Regions from separate parts of the Streptomyces sp. NPDC055013 genome, predicted to be linked through region 1. Evidence: riboswitches for the same ligand, from Rfam matches in the RefSeq annotation. Region 1 holds a riboswitch; each other region holds the start of a gene.

Evidence for each region. Region 1 has a riboswitch for cobalamin ahead of ACWGDB_RS07675 (ABC transporter substrate-binding protein). Riboswitches for the same ligand answer to the same signal wherever they lie in the genome.
Region 2: another riboswitch for cobalamin. It lies ahead of metE (5-methyltetrahydropteroyltriglutamate--homocysteine S-methyltransferase); the one in region 1 lies ahead of ACWGDB_RS07675 (ABC transporter substrate-binding protein).
Region 3: another riboswitch for cobalamin. It lies ahead of ACWGDB_RS14660 (energy-coupling factor ABC transporter permease); the one in region 1 lies ahead of ACWGDB_RS07675 (ABC transporter substrate-binding protein).
Region 4: another riboswitch for cobalamin. It lies ahead of ACWGDB_RS14370 (ABC transporter substrate-binding protein); the one in region 1 lies ahead of ACWGDB_RS07675 (ABC transporter substrate-binding protein).

What each region holds. Positions count from the first base shown of each region.
Region 1 is NZ_JBSGVW010000004.1:298,153-303,659, reverse strand. Features, by position in the region: gene ACWGDB_RS07685 (ABC transporter ATP-binding protein) at 1-377, opposite strand, end outside; gene ACWGDB_RS07680 (FecCD family ABC transporter permease) at 374-1,489, opposite strand; gene ACWGDB_RS07675 (ABC transporter substrate-binding protein) at 1,486-2,478, opposite strand; cobalamin riboswitch at 2,554-2,733, opposite strand; gene ACWGDB_RS07670 (class I SAM-dependent methyltransferase) at 2,787-3,536, opposite strand; gene ACWGDB_RS07665 (MDR family MFS transporter) at 3,505-4,770, opposite strand; gene ACWGDB_RS07660 (ATP-grasp domain-containing protein) at 4,763-5,507, opposite strand, start outside.
Region 2 is NZ_JBSGVW010000001.1:470,529-476,035, forward strand. Features, by position in the region: gene metE (5-methyltetrahydropteroyltriglutamate--homocysteine S-methyltransferase) at 1-2,152, opposite strand, end outside; cobalamin riboswitch at 2,321-2,544, opposite strand; gene ACWGDB_RS02025 (3-hydroxybutyryl-CoA dehydrogenase) at 2,763-3,632, opposite strand; gene aceB (malate synthase A) at 3,629-5,227, opposite strand; gene aceA (isocitrate lyase) at 5,331-5,507, opposite strand, start outside.
Region 3 is NZ_JBSGVW010000009.1:207,876-213,382, reverse strand. Features, by position in the region: gene ACWGDB_RS14665 (Pls/PosA family non-ribosomal peptide synthetase) at 1-1,307, opposite strand, end outside; cobalamin riboswitch at 1,496-1,681, shown strand; gene ACWGDB_RS14660 (energy-coupling factor ABC transporter permease) at 1,712-2,419, shown strand; gene ACWGDB_RS14655 (energy-coupling factor ABC transporter substrate-binding protein) at 2,431-2,811, shown strand; gene cbiQ (cobalt ECF transporter T component CbiQ) at 2,818-3,567, shown strand; gene ACWGDB_RS14645 (ATP-binding cassette domain-containing protein) at 3,564-4,406, shown strand; gene ACWGDB_RS14640 (APC family permease) at 4,509-5,507, shown strand, end outside.
Region 4 is NZ_JBSGVW010000009.1:145,655-151,161, forward strand. Features, by position in the region: gene scpA (methylmalonyl-CoA mutase) at 1-427, opposite strand, end outside; gene ACWGDB_RS14365 (methylmalonyl-CoA mutase family protein) at 427-2,229, opposite strand; cobalamin riboswitch at 2,361-2,541, shown strand; gene ACWGDB_RS14370 (ABC transporter substrate-binding protein) at 2,602-3,654, shown strand; gene ACWGDB_RS14375 (FecCD family ABC transporter permease) at 3,651-4,667, shown strand; gene ACWGDB_RS14380 (ABC transporter ATP-binding protein) at 4,664-5,446, shown strand; gene ACWGDB_RS14385 ((2Fe-2S) ferredoxin domain-containing protein) at 5,448-5,507, shown strand, end outside.

The DNA.
Region 1 (5,507 bases):
AGGGCTGAATCGATCAACGCGGCGTCCTCGGCCGTGTCACCGTCCAGCAGCCGTTTGTGCGGCGTACGGCCCATGGCGACGACCTCGCGGACCGTCAGATCGAAGTCCGCGCCCGACTCCTGTACCACTGCCGCCACGGTACGGGCCAGCCGTCGCACGGGCAGCGACCAGGCGTCGGTGCCGTCGACGCGGACCTGGCCGTCGGCGGGTCGCAGGACACGGTAGACGGAGCGCAGCAGGCTGGACTTGCCGCTGCCGTTCGGGCCGACCAGGCCGATCACCTCGCCGGCGCGGGCGACGAGGGAGACGTCCTTAACCAGGCGGTGCGCACCCGCGGTGAGCGTGACACCGTCGACGACGAGTTCGGTCGCGGTCATGCCACTCCTCGGTCGGTGCTCCGCCGGGCGTCCCGGCGCATCAGCCACAGGAAGAACGGTCCGCCGCACAGCGCCGTGAGCACCCCCACCGGGATCTCGAGGGGCGCGGCGACCGTACGTGCCGCGATGTCGGCCCAGATGAGGAACACCGCTCCGCCGAGCGCGGCCGTCGGCAGGACGCGCCGGTGGTCGCCGCCGACGAAGAGGCGCACGATGTGCGGCAGCATCAGGCCGACGAAGCCGATCGGTCCGGCCGCCGCCACCAGCACACCGGTGACCAGGGAGAGCAGCACGAACATGCGGGCGCGGAAGCGGGCCACGTCCAACCCCATGGTGGTGGCGGGTTCCTCGCCTGCCAGCAGCAGGTTCAGGTTGCGGGCCTGCACCATGAGCACGGCGATGCCGACCAGCAGGCCCGCGCTGGGCAGCCACAGGGTGCCCCAGTTCACGCCGCCGAGGCCGCCCAGGGTCCAGGCGAGGACCGCGCGGGCCTCGTTGCCCCGGTCGGTGGTGAGCAGCAGCAGGTCGAGCAGCGCGGTGAGCACCGCCGCGATCGCCACCCCCGAGAGCACGAGCCGCACCGAGGTGATCCGGCCGCCGGTGCGCGCGGTGGCGTAGACGAGCAGCAGCGCGCCCAGCGCGCCGAGGAACGCGGCCGCCGACAGGGACACGGGGCCGAACAGACTGGCCCCGAACACGATCACCGAGACCGCGCCCAGAGACGCTCCCGAGGACACTCCCAGCAGGTACGGCTCGGCGAGCGGGTTACGCACCAGGGCCTGCATGGCGGTGCCCACCACCGCGAGCCCCGCACCGGTCACAGCCCCGAGCAGCACACGCGGCGCCCGCACGTCCAGCACGATGGTCTCCCGCGCCCGCGACCAGTCGGGCTGCGTCCAGTCGGCGCCCAGCGCATGCGTCACGATGCCCCACACCTGCCCGGGCGGTACCTGCACCGACCCGACGGCCAGGCCCACGGTGGCCGAGACCACCAGCAGGGCGGCGAGGACGATCAGGGCGGCCGCGAGGTTCCCCCGGCCCGCCCGCCGCTGACTCCGTGGCGGGCGCCGGGCTGCCGCGTCACTCGGCGTGTCCGTGGCGGAAGCCGTCACCGGAAGCTCTCGGGGTGCAGGCCGCGGGCCAGGTCCTCCACGGCATACGCCGACCGGACGCCGACCAGGGTCGCGGTGAGCGGCAGGACCACGAACCGCTTGTTCCTGATGGCCGGCACGTCGGCGAGGGCGGGCTGGGCGAGCAGGAACTTCTTCTTCTGCTCGACGCTTCCGGCATCGGCGTAGTCGTAGATGGCGATGACCTCCGGCTTGCGCTCGACGACCTGTTCCCAGGAGACGTCCCCGAAGACGTCGTCCAGGTCGGCGAAGACGTTCTTGCCGCCGGCCAGGCGGATCAGTTCGGTGCCGAGGCTCTTGCCGCCCGCGGTGAACGCCGTCTTGTCGCCGCTGTCGTACACGAATACGGGCACCCGCGGCTCGTCCTCGACGGCGGTGGCGGCCTTGTCGACCCGGCTCTGCAGGTCGGCGGTCAGCTCGGTGGCCCGGTCGGAGACACCGAAGATCTTGCCGACGGTGCGGATCTCGTCGTACGTGTCCTTCATCGTCACCTGCTTCTTGCCGCAGTACTCGCGGTTGAGATAGGTGTCGATGCCGGCGTCGGCGAACGCCTCGCGGGAGCGGCCCTCGTTCTCGTCGAACGCGCTGCCGTAGCCGCCGTAGACCAGGTCGGGCTCGGTGTCGAGGATCTTCTCGAAGGACGGTTCCTTCGCGGCGAGTTCGGGGACGGCCTCGTAGTCCTTCGCCAGCGCGGGCAGCACGTCCGAGTCGGGGAAGGCGGTGCCCACCATGCGGTCCTTGAGCCCGAGGGAGAGCATCAGCTCCGCCGGGTGCTGGTGGATGGTGACCACCCGCGACGGCGGCCGGTCGTAGGTCGTCTTCACGCCGCAGTTGTCGATCGTGACGGGGAAGCCCTTGCGCGACGACGCCGCGGCCTTCGGATCCTGGGCGGTGCCGGACGAGCCGCAGCCCGCCGTCAGCAGGGTCGCCGACAGGGCCACGGCCGCGGTGCGCAGGGCGGCGCCGCGCAGGCGGGTGGGGAGAAGGGCATGGGGACGCGCTGGCGCGTTGGACACGTAGAGCCTCCTGGGGAGTCCGCGCTCCTCGGAACGGGCCCGCGACAGGCCAGTGTCCTGACTCCCGGATCTACGTCCCCCTGCCTTGCCGCGCGGCGCGCGGTGGCGTGTCGAGAGGGACGCTCCCCGGTCACAGTGGCGGGACCGTGCCGGACTCGCACCGGCTTCCTGTCTCCCGTCGCGGCGATGACCCGGTGATATTACGTTCCCTCAAGTCGAGGTCAACAGAGCGTGCGAGGCCGGCCGCACGCCCCCGCACCTCATCACCCCTCACGTACCGCCCGTAACACCAGCCGCTCGGCGTTCTCGTCGTAGGCGCGGCCGTCGAAGCCGCCGAAGACCTCGACCCGGCCGAACCCCGCCTCCTCGACCATCCGACGCAACTCGACGGCGCTGTAGACGAACCACACCAGCGCGGCCCGAGTCACCCGCTCGCCCCGGACCAGCACCCAGTCGCTGCGCAGCCGCGCCCAGTCGTCCAGCACGGTGTCGGTCTGCACCATCAGGTCGTCGCCGCGCCGGACCACCTTCGGTGGGGTCACCCTGCGGGCCAGCAGTTCCTTGCCCGCGAGGTCCAGGACCAGGGTGCCGCCGGGCGCCAGGCAGGTGTGCAGGGTGCGCAGGACCCGGGCGTTGTCGGCGGGGTCCTCGAAGTAGCCGAACGACGTGAACATGTTGAGGGCGACGTCGAAGTGGCCCGGGGCCTCGTACTCCCGTGCGTCGGCCCGTACGTAGGTGACGTGCGCACCGGCGTCGGCGGACCGCTTCCGCGCCCGCTCGAGCATGGCGGGGCTCAGGTCGACCCCGGTGACGTCATGGCCGCGCTGAGCGAGCGGGACGGTGAACACGCCCGGCCCGCAGCACAGGTCCAGCACCCGTGCGCCGGAGGGAAAGGAGAGCAGGGGAGAGGAGCCGAGCAGCTCCTCGGCCTGGGTGTAGCGCTGCTCGGAGAACAGAAAGTCGTGGAACTCGGTCCAGAAGTCATCGTCCAGGAACCCGCCCGTCCGTGTCATGCGGCCTCAGTGCTCCTTCGTCGTCGTGATGGGGGAGGGGTTGCTTGTCCGTGTGACCGCGCAGCGTCAGCAGTACCGGCGGGAGCAGCAGGCACTGGGCGGCGGCCAGCAGCCAGAACCAGCCGGTGTTCCCGGCACGTTCGCCGAGGCCGTACACCTGCCCGCCGAGCACCCCGCTCGCGCACGCGCCCAGGCCGGCGGCCAGCCGCTGCTGACCGAAGACAACGGCGTCGGAACGCGGACTGCGCTGCAGGGCCTCCAGGTCGTTCTTCAAGAACAGCACGATGTCGCCCAGGGTGATCAGGGCGCCGCCGACCAACAGGGCCGGACGGTTGCCGATCGCGAGCACGGCCAACCCGGCGGCCAGCCCCGCGAAGCCGACCGCGAGGGCCGTGGCGTACGGCATGCGGCGGATCAGGCCGGACGCCGGCGGCTGCACGACGATGACCAGCGTGAAACAGAGCAGCAGCACCAGGCTGTAGAACTCGCTGGAGGCCCGCTCGACGGCGTACACCGCCAGGAAGTGCTGGAAGTGGAAGTACAGGTAGAACGCGAGGGCGTTGGCCGCGAACGGTACGACCGCCACACCGGCCAGCAGTCCCTGCCGCGCGGCCCCGGCGGCGGACGGACGGTCCCCGGCAGCCGCGGGGAGCCGTGCGTGGCCGGCCGTGACCACGATGAACAGTGCCGTGACGGTGACGAACAGCCAGCCCGGCGAGGACAGCACGAACGGGCCTGCGACCAGCGGACCCACCGCCATGCCCGCGTTGAGCGCGGCGTTGCCCGCCGACAGGAACGCGGGGCGGCGTTCGTCGTCCACGCCCCGCACCAGGTACGCCTTGTTGGCGGGCAGGTACAGTGCGGCGCCGCAGCACGTCAGGACCAGCGCCGGGACGGCCAACGGAGGCCAGCGCAGAGCCGCCAGGAGGCCGACGAACCCTGCCGTGCGCACGATCAGCGCCCACACCATCGTGCGGCGCAGCCCGATCCGGTCCGCGAGGGCTCCGCCCGCGATCCCCCCGGAGAACTGCACCAAGGACGCCACGGCGAGCACCACGCCGACCGTGCCGAGCCCCATCCCGAGCCGTTCGTGCAGGAACACCGACATGAACGGCAGGACCATGAAGCTGCCGAGCGGAATCAGGAACGAGCTGAACAGCAGGAAGCGCAGGGGGCCGTCGAGCGAGGACAGCGCGGTCCGCAATTCCCCCGCGCCCTTGGTGCGTTCACCCACCGGGCGCCGTCCGGTCGGCGTGGACGGGGAACGGTTCCGTGAGTACCCGTACGGCGTTGGCCGCGGCGACCGCCCGGTGCGTGGCGAGTTCGGCCGTCTCGCCCTCGGCGTAGACGATGCCCGCGTAGCCCCGGCTGTCCGTCAGGTGCTCGATGGGATCGCCGATCCGCTTGACCGGGTACCAGGACGGCGATCCCGGCAGGTCCGCCAGCCGGTCGAGCCCGGTGACCTCGCTGAACACACCGGGCGCGGAAGGGTAGCCCAGCACGAAGGCCACGGCCGGGCCGCCCGGCAGGTACGCGTCCATCAGGCGGGGGCGGCGGCCGAGTGCGGCCTCGACCATCGCCTCGTACACATTGACTCCGAGCGACCGGCACAGACCCTCGCCCACCAGGGCACCCCCGATGCGGGGGTTCACCTCCACGACCTCGGGGCCCGCGGTGGTCAGCACGAACTCCACGTGCGCGAAACGGTCGGTGTAGCCGATGGCGCCGAGCACCTCCCCGAGCCACCGTTCCAGCGACACTCGCCGCGGCTCGGGGAAGGCCACCGGGAAGGCGGTGATCTCCTCGCGGAAGTGCGGCTCGGGTGACATCAGCCGGCTGGAGACGCCCAGCAGCCGGGTACGGCCCGCCCAGGTCAGGGTCTCGGCGCTGTACACCGGCCCGCCGAAGTACGGCTCGGCGAACAGGCGCCCCGTCAGCCGTCGCCCTGACGTCTCGGCCAGGGCATGGTCC
Region 2 (5,507 bases), on a different contig from region 1:
CCTCGGCGCTGGGGATGCGCGGGGAGTGGATGTCGTACACGCCGGGGCCGGCCTCGCGCGGGTAGCCGTGGGCGGCGAGTTCGAGGGCGACCTGCATGTGCGAGCGGGCGGCTTCCAGGCTGATGACGTCGGCGTCGAGGTCGTCGATGGCCTGGACGATGTCACCGAACTCGGCGTAGCACATGTGGGTGTGGATCTGGGTGTCCGGACGCACGCCGCTCGTGCTGAGCCGGAACGCCTCCGTCGCCCAGGCCAGGTAGGCCGGGTGGTCGGCGGAGCGCAGGGGCAGTGTCTCGCGCAGCGCGGGTTCGTCGACCTGGATGACGGAAGTCCCGGCCGCCTCCAGGTCGCCCACCTCGTCGCGCAGGGCGAGGGCGACCTGCCGGGCCGTGTCTCCCAGTGGCTGGTCGTCGCGGACGAAGGACCAGGCGAGCATGGTGACCGGGCCGGTGAGCATGCCCTTGACCGGGCGGTCGGTGAGGGACTGGGCGTACTGGGTCCAGCGCACCGTCATCGGCTCGGGTCGGGAGATGTCGCCGGCCAGGATCGGCGGACGGACGTAACGGGTGCCGTAGGACTGGACCCAGCCGTGCTGCGTGGCGAGGTAGCCGGTGAGCTGCTCGGCGAAGTACTGGACCATGTCGTTGCGTTCGGCCTCGCCGTGCACGAGGACGTCGATCCCGGTCTTCTCCTGGAAGGAGATGACCTCCTGGATCTCGGCCTTGATGCGTTCCTCGTACCCCGCGGCGTCGATGCGCCCGCCGCGCAGGTCGGCGCGTGCGGTGCGCAGTTCGCCGGTCTGCGGGAAGGAGCCGATGGTGGTGGTCGGCAGCAGGGGAAGGCCGAGGTGGGCGCGCTGGGCGGCGGCACGTTCGGAGTACGGCTGGGAGCGGCGGGCGTCGGCCTCGGTGACGGCGGCGGCGCGGGCGCGGACGTCCGGGTCACGGGTGATCGGCGAGCCGGCGCGGGACGCCAGGTCGGCCCGGTTGGCGGCGAGTTCGGCGGCGATGGTGTGGGTGCCCTGGGCGAGGCCCTTGGCGAGGGTGACGATCTCGGCGGTCTTCTGCTTCGCGAAGGCCAGCCAGCGCAGGACCTGTGGCTCGATGTCCCGCTCCAGGCCCGTGTCCAGGGGCACATGGAGGAGGGAGCAGGAGGCGGCCACGTCGACCCGGTCCGCCAGCCCGAGCAGGGTGCCGAGGGTGGACAGGGACTTCTCCAGGTCGTTGACCCAGATGTTGCGGCCGTTGACCACGCCGGCGACCAGGCGCTTGCCGGGCAGCCCGCCCACGGCGGCGAGTGCGTCGAGGTTGGCGGCGGCGGACTCGGTGAAGTCCAGGGCAAGCCCGTCGACCGGGGCCTTGGCCAGTACGGGCAGGGCGTCGCCGAGCCGGTCGAAGTACGAGGCGACCAGCAGCTTGGGACGGTCGGTGAGGGCACCGAGATCACGGTAGGCGCGCTCGGCGGCGTTCAGCTCGGCCGGGGTGCGGTCCTGGACGAGTGCGGGTTCATCGAGCTGCACCCACTCGGCGCCGGCCGCGCGCAGGTCGGCGAGGACCTCGGCGTACACCGGCAGCAGGCGGTCCAGGAGGGTGAGCGGCTCGAAGTCCGCGGGCACACCGGGGGCGGGCTTGGCGAGCAGCAGGTAGGTGACCGGGCCGACCAGGACGGGGCGGGCGGTCAGGCCCAGCGCCAGGGCCTCCTTCAGCTCGGCGACCTGCTTGGCCGAGTCGGCCGTGAAGACGGTGCCCGGGCCCAACTCCGGCACCAGGTAGTGGTAGTTCGTGTCGAACCACTTCGTCATCTCCAGCGGCGCCACGTCCTGCGTGCCGCGCGCCATGGCGAAGTAACCGTCGAGGGTGTCGGCCGTGACGGCGTCCCGGTGGCGCTCGGGGATCGCGCCGACCATGACGGTGGTGTCCAGGACGTGGTCGTAGTACGAGAAGTCGCCCGTCGGGACCTCGTGGACGCCGGCTTCGGCGAGCTGCTGCCAGTTGGCGGCGCGCAGTTCGGCGGCGGTGGAGCGGAGAGCGTCGGCGGTGACGCGGCCCTTCCAGTAGCCCTCGATCGCCTTCTTCAGTTCCCGGTTCGCGCCCTGGCGGGGGTAGCCGTACACGGTGGCCCGTGCTGCCGCGGCTGCGGACTTGCTGGTCACGGAGATCTCCTTCGCGAGATGAATCCCTGAGATCCCGGGGACGGGACGAGAGCGCGAAGGGGTGACGAACCGGACGGAACCGACCCCGCGCGGCAAAAGCGCGGTCGTCCGCCTGGTATGTACGCCGACCCGCCCTCGAGGTCACCGAGATCTCCATGCGCGGAATGGTCCGCACACGGGCAGTTGGCAGGTCTTCGGACTCGCGGGCACGTCCTCCTGACCGGAGGACACCTACTGGCCGTCGCTTCCCAAGCCCTTTTCGTCGGGCCCAGTGCTCATGACGGCGGTCGTTCCCACTCACCGCTGCGGGGCAGTCCCGGATTCCCACCGGGTTCCCTCTTGCGACGCATCCCACCTGGCGGGCGGGGCGAACCAGCTGCACCGGTCAGCCTACGGGGTGGCACCTCGGAGGGAAGGACGGCGTCCGTCATTCGGATGGTGAAATGGGACACCCGAGTGCCGCGTTTGCGCCGAGCGCCCGTGGGTCCCAACGCCACCGGGCGGGAAGCGCGCCGCATACGCGCTTCCCGCCCTTCCCCTGTGTCCACCGCGCGGGAACCCTCATCCCCGGCGGCGACGCGGGCCCCTCAGCCCGCGTCGTACCAGGCCCTCAGTCCTGGTCGTAGATGTGGAACCCGCGGCCGGCCTTCCGGCCGAGCAGCCCCGCCTCCACCATTCGCTGAAGCAGCGGGGGAGGGGCGTAGAGGGGTTCCCTGAACTCGTCGTAGAGCGACTCGGCGATCGAGGCGACGGTGTCGAGGCCGATCAGGTCCGCGAGCCTGAGCGGGCCCATGGGGTGGGCGCAGCCCAGCTCCATGCCCGTGTCGATGTCGGCGGCGGTGGCGAAGCCGGACTCCGCCATCCGGACCGCGGACAGCAGGTACGGGACGAGCAGGGCGTTGACGACGAAACCTGCCCGGTCCTGGGAGCGGATCACGGTCTTGCCGAGCGCTCGGGTCGCGAAGTCCTCGACCGCGGCGATCGTCGCCTCCGAAGTGTGCAGCGAGGTCACGATCTCGACCAGCGGCAGCACCGGCACCGGGTTGAAGAAGTGCAGGCCCACCACCCGGTCCGCCCGGCCGGTCGCCATGCCGAGCCGCATGATGGGGAGTGAGGAGGTGTTGGTCGCCAGCACCGCCTCGGGGTCTTCGACGATCTTGTCGAGGGCGGCGAAGACCTCGGTCTTGGCCGCCGGGTTCTCGATGACGGCCTCGACGACGAGCTGCCGGTCGGCGAGCTCGTCCAGGCTGCCGCTGAAGACCAGGCGGGCGAGGGCGTCCCGCGCCGCGGCCTCCTCCAGCTTGCCGCGGTGCACGGCACGGTCGAGTGACGCCGCCACCCGGTCCCGGGCGGCGCGGGCCGCGATCGCGTCCACTTCGCAGATCACGGTGTCGAGTCCGGCCCGTGCGCACACCTCGGCGATCCCGGCCCCCATCTGCCCGCCGCCGACCACGCCGACGCGCTGGATGCCCCCGCTCATGCCCCGGCCTCCGTCCGCTTGACGAGGTGCCGCGTGTACGCGTCCGGGGTGAAGAACAGCGGCAACTCGCCCGCCAGCGCGGTCCGTTCGAACAGCGCGCGGATCTCGTCGACGGGCGCCCACGGGTATTCGGCGCCGAGCGCGACGACCTCGTCGTCGAGCAGCCGCAGCACCGTCTCCCGGTCGATCACCCGGTGCCGGAGCCACTGCCAGACCTGCACACGGGCGATCTCGGCGGTGGCCGCGTCCTCCATGAGGCCGTCCAGCGCGACGGCGCCCTGGCCGCGCAGCCAGGCGGCGAAGTAGCGCAGCGCCACGGCGATGTTGGTGCGCACGCCCTCCGCGGTCGGCGGCCCGCTGATCCTGCGCACCGACAGCAGGTCGGCCGCGGTCACCTCGACGTCGTCGCGGGTACGGTCGATCTGGTGGGGCCGTTCACCGAGGACACCGCCGAAGACCTCGTGGCAGGTGGGGACGAGCCCGGGGTGGGCCACCCAGGAGCCGTCGAAGCCGTCCTCGGCCTCCCGCTCCTTGTCGAGCCGGACCTTGGCGAGTGCGGCCTCGTTCGCGGCCGGGTCCTTTCCGGGCACCTGGGCGGCCATGCCGCCGATGGCGTGGGCGCCGCGCTTGTGGCAGGTGCGGACGAGGAGTTCGGTGTACGCCCGCATGAAGGGGGCGGTCATCGTCACCTTCGCCCGGTCGGGGAGGAGGAAGTCGGTGCGGTGACCGAACGTCTTGATGAGGCTGAACAGGTAGTCCCAGCGGCCCGCGTTGAGACCCGCGCTGTGCTCACGCAGCTCGTAGAGGATCTCCTCCATCTCGAAGGCTGCGGTGATCGTCTCGATGAGGACCGTGGCGCGGATCGTGCCGCGGGGGATTCCGAGCAGTTCCTGGGCGAGGACGAAGACGTCGTTCCACAGGCGCGCCTCGTACCGGTTCTCCAGCTTCGGCAGGTAGAAGTACGGGCCGTACCCGGCGTCGATCTGGCGCTGGGCGCAGTGGAAGAAGTACAGGCCGAAGTCGATCAGCGCGGCGGGCACGGGCCGCCCGTCGAACTCCAGGTGCTCCTCGTCGAGGTGCCAGCCGCGTGGGCGCACCATGATGGTGGCGAGGTTGTCCGGGTCCGCGAGCCGGTACTCCTTGCCCTCGGGCGTGGTGAAGTCGATCCGGCGCTCGACGGCGTCGAGAAGGGTGAGCTGTCCGCCGACGACGTTGTCCCAGAGCGGGGCCGTGGCGTCCTCGAAGTCCGCCATCCAGACCTTGGCGCCGGAGTTGAGCGCGTTGACGGCCATACGGCGGTCCGGGGGGCCGGTGATCTCGACGCGCCGGTCGGTCAGCCCGGGGGCGGGAGGCGCGACCCGCCAGGTGGGGTCGGCACGGACGGTGGAGGTGACCATCGGGAAGTCGAGTGGTGAGCCGGACGCCAGTCTCAGCACCTGCCTGCGGCGCTCCTTCATGAGGTCCAGGCGGCGCTTGCCGAAGGCGTCGGCCAGCCGGCCCACGAAGTCCAGTGCGGCGGGCGTGAGGATCTCCTCGTGCCGGTGCCCCGCACCGACGAGGACGCGGACGTGATGGGTCAGTGCGGTCGTGGACATCGGGATCTCCTGACGGGTGGGAGCGGAGGGGCGGACGGGGACGGTCGTCCGTCCCCTCCGCTCGGTCATGGGGAGCCGTGGGCGAGGCTCCCGGCCGGGTGGCCTAGTGGAACTGCTCTTCCTCCGTGGACCCGGCCAGCGCGGTCGTGGACGACGTGGGGTTGACGGCCGTCGACACCAGGTCGAAGTACCCGGTACCGACCTCGCGCTGGTGCTTGACGGCGGTGAAGCCCTGGGCCTGCGCGGCGAACTCCTTCTCCTGCAGGTCGACGTAGGCGGT
Region 3 (5,507 bases), on a different contig from region 1:
GGCTTGATGGCCAGGCTGAGCAGCCGGGGCAAGGCGGTCAGGACGAGGAGACCGGCGGGCACGGCGCCGAAGACGAGCACGAAGGACATCGCCAGGGCTTCGAGGTAGAACGTCCCGTCGGCGAAGACCGCGGGTCCCGGCTCCAGAGCCGTGCTGAGCTGGGGGACCTCGACGAGCAGCGCGGCCACACCGCCGACCGCCAGGGGTATGTACACGACCAGCGCGAGCAGCAGCTGCAGCACGCTGTGGGTCGCCCTGCGCACCGCACCGCAGCGGAGCTGCCCGACCACCTGGTAGTCCACGTCGGTCCGTTGGGCCGGGGACCCGTGCCAGTGCTCGCCATCGGGCACCGCCTGCCCGCGGTGCAGCGAGGAGGCGTGTCCGAGCTGGGCCCCGTCGCCCAGCGCCGTGTCGATGTCGAGGACGGTGGCCTCGCTGACCAGCACGTTCCTGCCGAGGGTGACGGGGCCCGTCTGGATCTGTCCGGCGTGTGCCCGGTAGCAGGAGAAGAACGAGTCCTTGCGGACGACCGCGCCGTCACCGATGGTGAGCAGGTCGGTGCACACGGGCACGTTCCGGGAGAGGACGACGGCGCCCCGCCCGACCTTCGCGCCCAGTGCCCTGAGGTAGAGCAGGTAGAGCGGGGAGCCGCTGAACAGCACCATCGGGTCCGCCCGCACCAGCGTCTTGACGATCCAGAAGCGGACGTACCTGACGCTCCAGACGGGGATGTGCTGAGGCTTCCAGCGGCCCACGAAGGTCCACTTCACAAGGACGGGGAGGACACACAGGACCAGGAAGGCCGCGCCCCCGAACACGAGCGAGCGCAGGTACACATCGAGTACGCCCGACCCTCCGGAGATCCACCCGTACCCCAGGGCGGTGCCGAAGGCGAGTAGGTAGGCGTACGCCAGGAAGGCCAGGAACTGCAGGGCGCCGCACAGGACGTACTGCCGCTTGCCCGCCGCGGACCTGACCGGCTCCGGGGCCGGCGACTCCGGCGCCGGGGCCACGGCCGCGGGCTCCGCCAGAGGCACCGGCTCGGCATCCGCGAGCGCCGTCGCCAGGCTCCTGATCGTCGGGTGCCGATAGACGTCCCTCATCGACACCGACGGCAGATCAGCGCGCTTCCTGACACGTGCGCAGAAGTGCGCCATCACCAGCGAGTCGGCACCCAGGTCGTCGAAGAAGTGCCCCTCGACCGGCACCTGCTCGGTCCGCACGACCTCGGCCAGCACCGCGGCGAGGGTTCTCTCGATGGCGGCCGGTTCACCGCACCCGTCCAGCAGAGCCGTGGATTCCTCCATGCACTTGATTCGGCGCCGATACGCGGACAGATCACCCTATTCGCAAACTTTTAATACTCGATCCGCGTTCGATTACCCAGGGTGTGCATGTGGTTGCGGAGTCGGTGGACCGCCCAGCCCTGCCATGCGGCGGCCGAACGCTGCTTTCACGCCCCCTGGGCGCGCTTGTCAGCCACCCTGTGCGGGCACTACTGTCACCACGCCTTGGTGAACGGGAAATCCGGTGTGATGCCGGTGCGGCCCTCGCCACTGTGAATCGGGAAGTCCGGCTCCGGCCCTCACGGGCAGCCACTGGGTCCTTCGGGACCCGGGAAGGCGGAGCACGGGCGGTGGTACCCGTCAGCCAGGAGACCGGTCAAGGCACGTCAACCATCCACGAGGTGCTGGAGAGGGTCTGCTGAGCCATGCACATAGCCGAGGGTTTCCTCCCGCCGGCGCACGCGGTCGCCTGGGGCGTCGCGTCCGCTCCGTTCGTCGTCCACGGAGTCCGTTCGCTCACCCGTGAGGTCAGGGAGCACCCCGAGAGCACGCTGCTGCTCGGCGCCTCCGGAGCCTTCACGTTCGTCCTGTCCGCACTGAAGCTGCCCTCGGTGACCGGGAGCTGCTCGCATCCCACCGGGACCGGGCTGGGCGCCATTCTCTTCCGGCCACCGATCATGGCGGTCCTCGGCACCATCACGCTGCTCTTCCAGGCGCTGCTGCTCGCGCACGGCGGCCTGACCACGCTCGGCGCCAACGTCTTCTCGATGGCGATCGTCGGCCCCTGGGCCGGATACGCGATCTACAAACTGCTGCGCCGCTACGACGTGCCGCTGATGGTGGCGGTGTTCTTCGGGGCGTTCGTCGCCGACCTGTCCACCTACTGCGTCACCAGCGTCCAGCTGGCGCTCGCGTTCCCCGACCCGAGCAGCGGATTCCTCGGCGCACTCGGCAAGTTCGGCTCCATCTTCGCCGTCACCCAGATCCCCCTCGCGGTGAGCGAGGGACTGCTCACGGTGCTCGTGATGCGGCTGCTGGTGCAGTCCAGCAAGGGCGAGCTGACCCGGCTGGGCGTGCTCCTCACCAAGAAGCAGTCCCGGACCGAGACCGAGACCGAGGCGGTGGCCCGATGAGCAGGCGTCCGATGAGCAAGAACACGAAGATCAACGGCCTGCTGCTGCTCGTCGTGGCCGCGCTCGCGGTCCTGCCGCTCGCTTTCGGCCTCGGCGACCACAAGGAGGAGCCCTTCGCGGGCGCCGACGCCGAGGCGGAGACCGCGATCACCGAGATCAAGCCGGACTACGAGCCCTGGTTCTCGCCGCTGTACGAGCCGCCGTCCGGTGAGATCGAGTCGGCACTGTTCGCCCTTCAGGCCGCCCTCGGCGCCGGTGTCCTCGCCTACTACTTCGGCGTGCACCGCGGCAGGCGGCAGGGCGAGCAGCGAGCGCTGGAGCGGTCGGGGGACGCCGAGAGCGCGTCCGCCGGCACCGCGACCGCCGAGGAGTCCACGGCCGAAAGGGCCTGATCCCTCGTGCTGCCGATCGACGCGGCGGCGCACAGCAGTCGCTGGCGCCGCCGTCATCCGGTGGACAAGGCCGTCCTCGGGCTGGGTCTCACCGTGCTCGCGATCTCGCTGCCGCCCTGGCCGGGCGCCGCCCTGGTGCTCCTGACGTCCCTCGTGGTGCTGCTGGGACCGGCGGGCGTGCCGGGCCGGCGGCTGTGGCGTGCGTATCGCGTGCCGCTGGGCTTCTGCGTGACCGGCGCGGTCACCCTGCTCGTCCAGGTGGGCGGGCCGGAGGGCTTCGTGTCCCTCGCGGACGACGGTCCGCTGCGGGCCGGGGAACTGCTGCTGCGCACCTCGGCGGCTTCCCTCGGGGTCTTGTTGTTCGCCTTCACCACCCCCATGTCCGACCTGCTGCCCCGCCTGGTCAAGGCGGGGGTGCCCGCACCCGTCGTGGACGTCGCCCTCGTGACGTACCGCATGAGCTTCCTGCTCCTGGACTCCGTGCGCCGCATCCGGGACGCCCAGGCCGCCCGGCTGGGGCACACGAGCCGGGCCGCGGAGTGGCGTTCCCTGGCCGGCCTCGGCGCCACCGCCTTTGTACGGGCCTTCGACCGGGCCACCCGGCTCCAGGCCGGGCTCGCCGGGCGCGGCTACGACGGCACCCTGCGTGTCCTGGTGCCCGAGGCCCGCGTGTCCGTCCGCTTCACGGCCGCGAGTTGCGCCCTCCTCGCGGCGCTGGCCGCCCTCACCCTCGTACTGGAGAAGGCCCTGCCATGAGCGAGCCCACCGCCCTGGTCGCCCTGCGGGGCGCGTCCTACGCCTACGAGGACGGCCCCGTCGTGCTCAGCGGCCTCGACTTCGACGTGCGCGAGGGGCGCGCGCTGGCGCTGCTGGGCCGCAACGGCAGCGGCAAGACCACGCTGATGCGGCTGCTCAGCGGCGGGCTCAGGCCGCACGACGGCCGGTTGACGGTGCAGGGCACGCCGGTCACGTACGACCGCAAGGGGCTGACCCGGCTGCGGACGACCGTCCAGTTGGTGGTGCAGGACCCGGACGACCAGCTCTTCGCCGCGTCCGTCGCCCAGGACGTCTCCTTCGGCCCGCTGAACCTCGGCCTGTCCGACCCCGAGGTGCGGGTGCGGGTCGACGAGGCGCTCGCCGCACTGGACATCGGCGCGCTCGCCGACCGGCCCACGCATCTGCTGTCGTACGGGCAGCGCAAGCGCACGGCCATCGCCGGCGCGGTGGCGATGCGGCCGCGGGTGCTGATCCTGGACGAGCCGACCGCCGGGCTCGATCCGGACGGCCAGGAACGTCTGCTCGCCACCCTCGACGGGCTGCGCGCGAGCGGCACCACGGTGGTCATGGCCACCCACGACGTCGACCTCGCCCTGCGCTGGGCCGACGACGCGGCGCTCCTCACCCCGTCCGGCGCGCGCACCGGGCCGGCACCGGTGATGCTGGCCCGCACCGACCTCCTCCAGCAGGCCGGTCTGCGGCTGCCGTGGGGTGTCGCGGCGGCCCAGTTTCTGCGGTCGCAGGGCCTGTTGAGCGACACGTCCGCAGGCCCGCGCACCCCGGACGACCTGGCGGCGCTCGTCCCGGCACCGGAGTAGCGGCCGCCCCGGCACGACATATATGCCCACCAAGGGCATCAATGTCTTGAATGTTTCGCAGCTCCCTGTTGTATGGATTCACGACAACGGGAGTGAGGGAGCATGGCCAACGACATCGCGGACGCGGGCCCGCCGCAGTCCGCGGGCTTGAAGCCCAATGCGATCGGATTCGTCGACGCCCTCGTCATCGGGCTGAACGCCACCTCGCCCGCGTACTCGCTGGCCGCGGCCATCGGCCCGGTCGTGGCGCTCGTGGGTGTCTACGCCCCCGGCGTCATGCTCGCGTCGTTCGTCCCGATGCTGCTGATCGCCTCGGCGTTCTACTACCTCAACAGGGTCGACCAGGACTGCGGGACGACCTTCTCGTGGGTCACCCGGGCGATGGGCCCGTGGGCGGGCTGGCTCGGCGGCTGGGCCATCACGATGACCGGTGTCCTGGTGATCGGCTCGCTGGCGGACGTGGCGGTGACGTTCGCCCTGCTGGCCTTCGGTCTCGACAGCTGGGCCGAGAACGAGTTCGTGCGCCAGTTGCTCACGGTGCTGCTCATCATCGTGATGACGGCCGTGTGTGTCATCGGCACCGAGGTGTCGGCCCGGGTGCAGAACGTCCTCATCCTGGCGCAGGTCGCCTGTCTGATCGCGTTCGCCGTGGTGGCGCTCTACCGGGTCTACGCCGACACCGGCACCCTCGACTCCGTCGACCCGGCGTTCGGCTGGCTCGATCCCTTCGGGGCGGGCGGCGCCGGTCTGACTGCGGGCCTGCTGCTGGGCGTGTTCATCTACTGGGGCTGGGAGTCGGCGGTCAATCTCACCGAGGAGGTCGAGGACTCCGCCACCGCTCCGGGCAAGGCGGCCGTGTGGTCGACGGTCATCCTGCTGGTCACTTATGTGGCGGTCGCCTACGCGGTCGTCGCCTACGCCGGGCCGGCGTTCCTGTCCGAGAACGCCGCGGAGGAGGAGTTCATCTTCGCCATCCTCGCCGACGAGGCGATGGGCGGCTGGGACTGGGTGGTGCTGCTGGCGGTCTCCACCTCCGGGCTGGCCTCGACGCAGACGACGATCATCCCGGCCTCGCGCACGGCGCTGTCCATGGCCCGCCGG
Region 4 (5,507 bases), on a different contig from region 1:
TCGCCACGCCCGCCATGCCGACGTCGCCCGTCACGCGCGGGTGGTCGCTGTCGTAACCCCGGTGCGTGGGCAGGTCGAAGGCGATCGACAGGCCCTTCTGGCCGGCCGCCAGGTTACGCCGGTAGAAGGCGTTGGACTCCTCGGCGGTGGAGAAGCCCGCGTACTGGCGGATCGTCCAGGGCTGGTTGACGTACATCGACGGGTACGGGCCGCGCAGATACGGCGCCATGCCCGGGTAGGTGCCCAGGAAGTCCAGGCCCTCCAGGTCACGGCCGGTGTAGAGCGGCTTGACCGCGATGCCTTCCGGGGTCTCCCACAGGAGCTCGTCCCCGCCCGTGGCCTGCTTGACGGCCGTGCGCCACTCGTCGGCGCCGCCGCCGGCTGCCGGGGTGCCCAGCTCGATCCCGGTGAAGTCGGGGATTCCCATCAGGACACTCCCATGCGGTCGAGGGTCGCGGACAGTACGGCGACGGCGTCACAGCCCGCGAAGACGTAACTGTCGACATCGGTGTACTGCCCGGGGCGGCCCGCGAGGAACACGTGCGTGGCGCCCGCCGACCTGAACTCGGCGGCCACCGTCTCGGCCTGCTCCTCGTAGAGGGCGTCACTGGAGCACAGGCACACCTCCGTGGCACCGCTGTCCTCGAAGGTGCCCTCGGTGACCGGCTCGACGCCGCCCGCCTGGAAGAGGTTCGAGGCGAAGGTGAGGCGCGCGGTGTGGGCGGCGGCCGGGCCGAGCGCGGCCAGGAAGATCCGGGGCCGGGCGCCGGTGGCGGCCAGGTGGGCGTCGGAGCGGGCGCGCAGGGCCTCGTAGGCCTCGTCGCGGCGGACCCGGGGAAGGCCCCCGGACCGGGGCGCTGGCGCGGGCGCACGCTCCACGGGCGGCTCGGTGAGGTTCGGGAACTCGCTGACGCCGGTGATGGGTTCGCGCCGCTTGGCGAGCTTGCCCGTGCGGGCCTCCCACGTCTGTGCCAGGTCCTGGCCCAGCTGCCCGGTGCGCAACGCGGCCGCCTGGCCGCCTGCCCGCTCGATCCGCTGGAAGAACTCCCAGCCCGCGCGGGCCAGTTCGTCGGTGAGGGTCTCCACATACCAGGAGCCGCCCGCCGGGTCGATCACCCGGGCCAGGTGCGACTCCTCGATGAGGATGGTCGAGGTGTTGCGGGCGATGCGCCGGGCGAAGGCGTCCGGCAGGCCGAGCGCGTGGTCGAAGGGCAGCACGGTCACGGAGTCGGCGCCGCCGACCCCGGCGGCCAGCGTGGCGACCGTAGTGCGCAGCATGTTCACCCAGGGGTCCCGGCGCGTCATCATCACCGGCGAGGTGACGGCATGCTGAACCTGAGCGCTGGGCGCCCCGCAGACCTCGGTCACCCGCGCCCACAGCCGGCGCGCGGCGCGCAGCTTGGCGATCGTCAGGAACTGGTCGGCGGTGGCCGCGTAACGGAACTCCAGCTGCGCACACGCCTGTTCGGCGGTCAGCCCCGCCTCGGTGAGCTCACGCAGATACGCGACGCCGGTCGCCAGCGAGGAGCCCAGCTCCTGGGCGGCCGAGCCGCCGGCCTCGTGGTACGGCAGCGCGTCCACGGTCAGCGCCCGCAGCCCCGCGTACTCCTCGGCGCACAGCCGCGCCAGGGAGGCGACCGGCGCGAACTCCGAGGACGTGCCCGTGCGGGCCTCGTGGCCGAGCGGGTCGGCGCCGAGGTTGCCGCGCGCCGCCTCCTTGGCGACGCCCCGCTCCTCGTACTGCCGCAGCAGCTCCCGCGCGGCGGGCTCCACGTCGGCGCCGGCGTCGAGAACGACAGGGGCCAGGTCGAGGTAGACGCCCTCCAGGGCGCGACCGAGCGACGACACCGGGATGCCGCCCTCGCCGAGGACAAGCCAGAGCGAGGTGACGCCGTTCTCCAGGTCCGCGAGCACCAGGCCGTCCGTCAGCGCCGTGTGCCGCTGCCGCAGATCCCAGCCGCCCACCGTGTTGCCCTCGGCGCGACCGCCGCGGACGAAGGGGGCGAATCCGGGCAGACCGGAGTCGGACGCGGCATCGCGCGAGGTGTACAGGGGGCGGGTGCGCAGCCCGTCCTCCAGCGCAGTGGACAGAGCGTCTTCCGCAGCCGGGCCCGAGACGTCCTTGCCCGACTTGCGCAGCACGCCTTCCACCAGGCGTTGCCATTGCTCATGGGTTGCGTCAGGGAACTCGGCGGCCAGCGAGAGCCCGTCGTCAGGCAGGACCGTCATGCTCGGATGCTAGGTCAGATCATCAAAGGAGCAGCAGAGGGCACGGCTGTGACCTTGCCCTCTTCCAGATTGTGACCTGGGTCTCCGCGGTCTGTCGGGCCCTCCGGGCGCCCGCTCGAACGACCCGGCCTTGATAGCCTCTGAGGGCCAGTCGAGCCACACCCGAGGCCAGGGAATCCGGTGCGAATCCGGAGCTGACGCGCAGCGGTGAGGGGGACCGGCGGGGCACAGACGCACGCCACTGGGAGACCGGGAAGGCGCCCCGTCGGGACGAACCCGAGTCCGAAGACCTGCTGGCACCTCCACGCCCGCGCGCGGAGGACGTCCGAAGGCCAGGCTCCGCGTACGAGCCCCGACAACCGAGGCACGCCTGTGTACCGTTCTGCCCTCCGTCCCGCTGCCCTGCTGCTGGCGCCCGCCCTCCTGCTCACCGCGTGCGGTGGCTCGGGAAGCGGCAGTACCGAGGACTCCGGGAAGTCCGCCGCCGCGGGCTACCCCGTCACCCTCGACAACTGCGGCCACAAGGTCACCCTGAAGGCGCCCCCGAAGCGGGCCGTGTCCCTCAACCAGGGCACCACGGAGATCCTGCTCTCCCTCGGCCTCGCCGACCGTGTGGCCGGCACGGCGACCTGGACCGACCCGGTGATGAAGGGCCTGGAGAAGGCGAACGCCTCCGTGCCGCGGCTCGCGGACAACGCGCCCTCCTTCGAGAAGGTCCTGGACGCCGAACCCGACTTCGTGACCTCCTCCTTCGTCTCCACCCTCGGCAAGGGCGGCGTCGCCACCCGCGAGCAGTTCGAGAAGCTGGGCGTGCCCACCTACGTCTCGCCCTCCGACTGCTCGGCGGGCAAGGACAACGACAGCGGCGGCGACGGCTCGCGTTCCACCCCGCTCACCCTCGACACCGTGTACGGCGAGATACGCGACCTGGCCCGCGCCTTCGGTGTCGCCGAGCGCGGCGACAAGCTCGTCGCCGAGCTGAAGGAGCGGGTGCGCAAGTCCACCGCAGGGCTGGACGCCTCCGATGTCACCCTCATGTACTGGTTCGCCAACTCCCAGTCGCCCTACCTCGCCGGCTGCTGCGGCGCGCCGGGTGCCGTCACCCGTGCCGTCGGCGCGCGGAACTCCTTCTCCGACACCCACGACGAGTGGCCCCAGATCGGCTGGGAGACCGTCGCCGACCGTGACCCCGACGTCCTCGTGATCGGCGACCTCACGCGCAAGCAGCAGACCGCGGAGACCGCCGAGGCCAAGATCCGCTTCCTGGAGACCAATCCCGCCACCCGCAATCTGACCGCCGTGAAGAAGAAGCGGTACGTCCTGCTCAGCGGGCAGGCGATGAACCCGTCCATCCGCACGGTCGAAGGGATCGAGAAGGTCGCCGCGAGCCTGCGCGACTTCGGGCTCGCCGGGCCCGCCGAGTGAGCGTCCGTACGCCGCTGCTGACCTTCGGCGGCCTGGCCGCGCTGCTCGCGTCGGTCGCAGTCGCCGTGACGATCGGGCCGGCCGACATCTCCACGGCGGACGTGTGGGCGTCCGTGGCCGCCCATCTCGGCCTCGGCGAGGGCACGTTGGCGCCGCTGCGGGACGGCATCGTGTGGAACCTGCGCATGCCGCGCACGCTGCTCGCCGCGGTGTGCGGCGCCGGACTCGCCGTGTGCGGGGCGGTCATGCAGTCGCTGCTGCGCAATCCGCTGGCCGATCCGTTCGTCCTCGGGGTGTCGTCCGGCGCGTCCACGGGAGCAGTCGCCGTGGTCGTGCTGGGGGTCGGCGGGGGAGTGGTGTCGCTGTCGGCGGGCGCCTTCCTCGGCGCGCTGCTCTCCTTCGCCATGGTGCTGCTGCTCAGCCACGTCCTCGGCGGCAGCACGGACCGGGTCGTGCTGTCCGGGGTCGCGGCCATGCAGCTGTTCTCCGCGCTGACCTCGTTCATCGTGCTGACCTCCGCCGACGCCGACACCACCCGGGCCGTGCTGTTCTGGCTGCTGGGCTCGCTCACCGGCGCCGACTGGGGACAGGTGCTGCTGTGCACCGCCGTACTGGCCGTCGTCCTCGCCGTCTGCCTCGGGTACGCCCGCACCCTGGACGCCTTCGCCTTCGGGGACGACGCCGCCGCCGGGCTCGGCGTCCGCGTCGCCCGTACCCGGCTGGTCCTGCTCTGCGCGACCGCGCTGCTCACCGCCGCCCTGGTCAGCTGCGCCGGCGCGATCGGCTTCGTCGGCCTGGTCCTGCCGCACGCCACCCGCGCCCTCACCGGCTGTGGTCACGCCCGCCTGCTGCCGGTCACGGCACTGACCGGGGCCGTCTTCCTGGTGTGGGTGGACACCGCCGCCCGCACCGTCCTCGACCCCCAGGAGGTCCCCGTGGGCGTCGTCACGTCCCTCATCGGCGTACCTGCCTTCATCGCCGTGCTCTACCGAGGACGGAGGACGGCGGCATGACCAGCCTGCGCACGGACCGTGTCGTACGGCGCCTCGCCGACAAGGTCGTCGTCGACGGCGTCACCCTCACCCTGAGTCCCGGCGAGACCGTCGGCCTGCTCGGCCCCAACGGCTCGGGCAAGTCGACCCTGTTGAGACTCCTCGCCGGGGTTCTCGCCCCCACCGCCGGGGTCGTCACCCTGGACGGACGTCCGCTGCCCGAGGTCGGCCGCCGCGCCACCGCCCGCCGTGTCGCCACCGTCGAACAGCACGCCCACACCCAGACCGAACTGACCGTCCGCGACGTCGTCGCCCTCGGCCGCATCCCGCACCGCCGTGCCTGGACACCGCCCACCGCGGCCGACGCCGAGGCCATCACCGCGGCCCTGGCCCGCACCGGACTCACCGACCGGGCCGCCCAGTCCTGGCACACCCTCTCCGGCGGTGAACGCCAGCGCACCCAGATCGCCCGCGCCCTCGCCCAGGAACCCCGCGAGCTGCTCCTCGACGAACCCACCAACCACCTCGACATCCAGCACCAACTCGATCTGCTGGCCCTCGTCGCGAGCCTCCCGGTCACCACCGTGATCGCCCTGCACGACCTCAACCTCGCCGCGATGTACTGCGACCGCCTGCTCGTGCTGCGCGCCGGCCGCGCCGTCGCCGAGGGCGCCCCGGCCGAGGTCCTGACACCGGCGCTGATCGAGCAGGTCTACGGCGTCCGCGCCGAGGTCACCGACGACCCCGGCCACCCGGTGATCCGCTTCCTGCGGCCGGCCGGCCCCGTGGGGCGGTGCTGACGTGCGGACACCCCCGGAACAACCGGTGCCCAGCCGGATCGTGGTGTGCAGGGACTGCTGC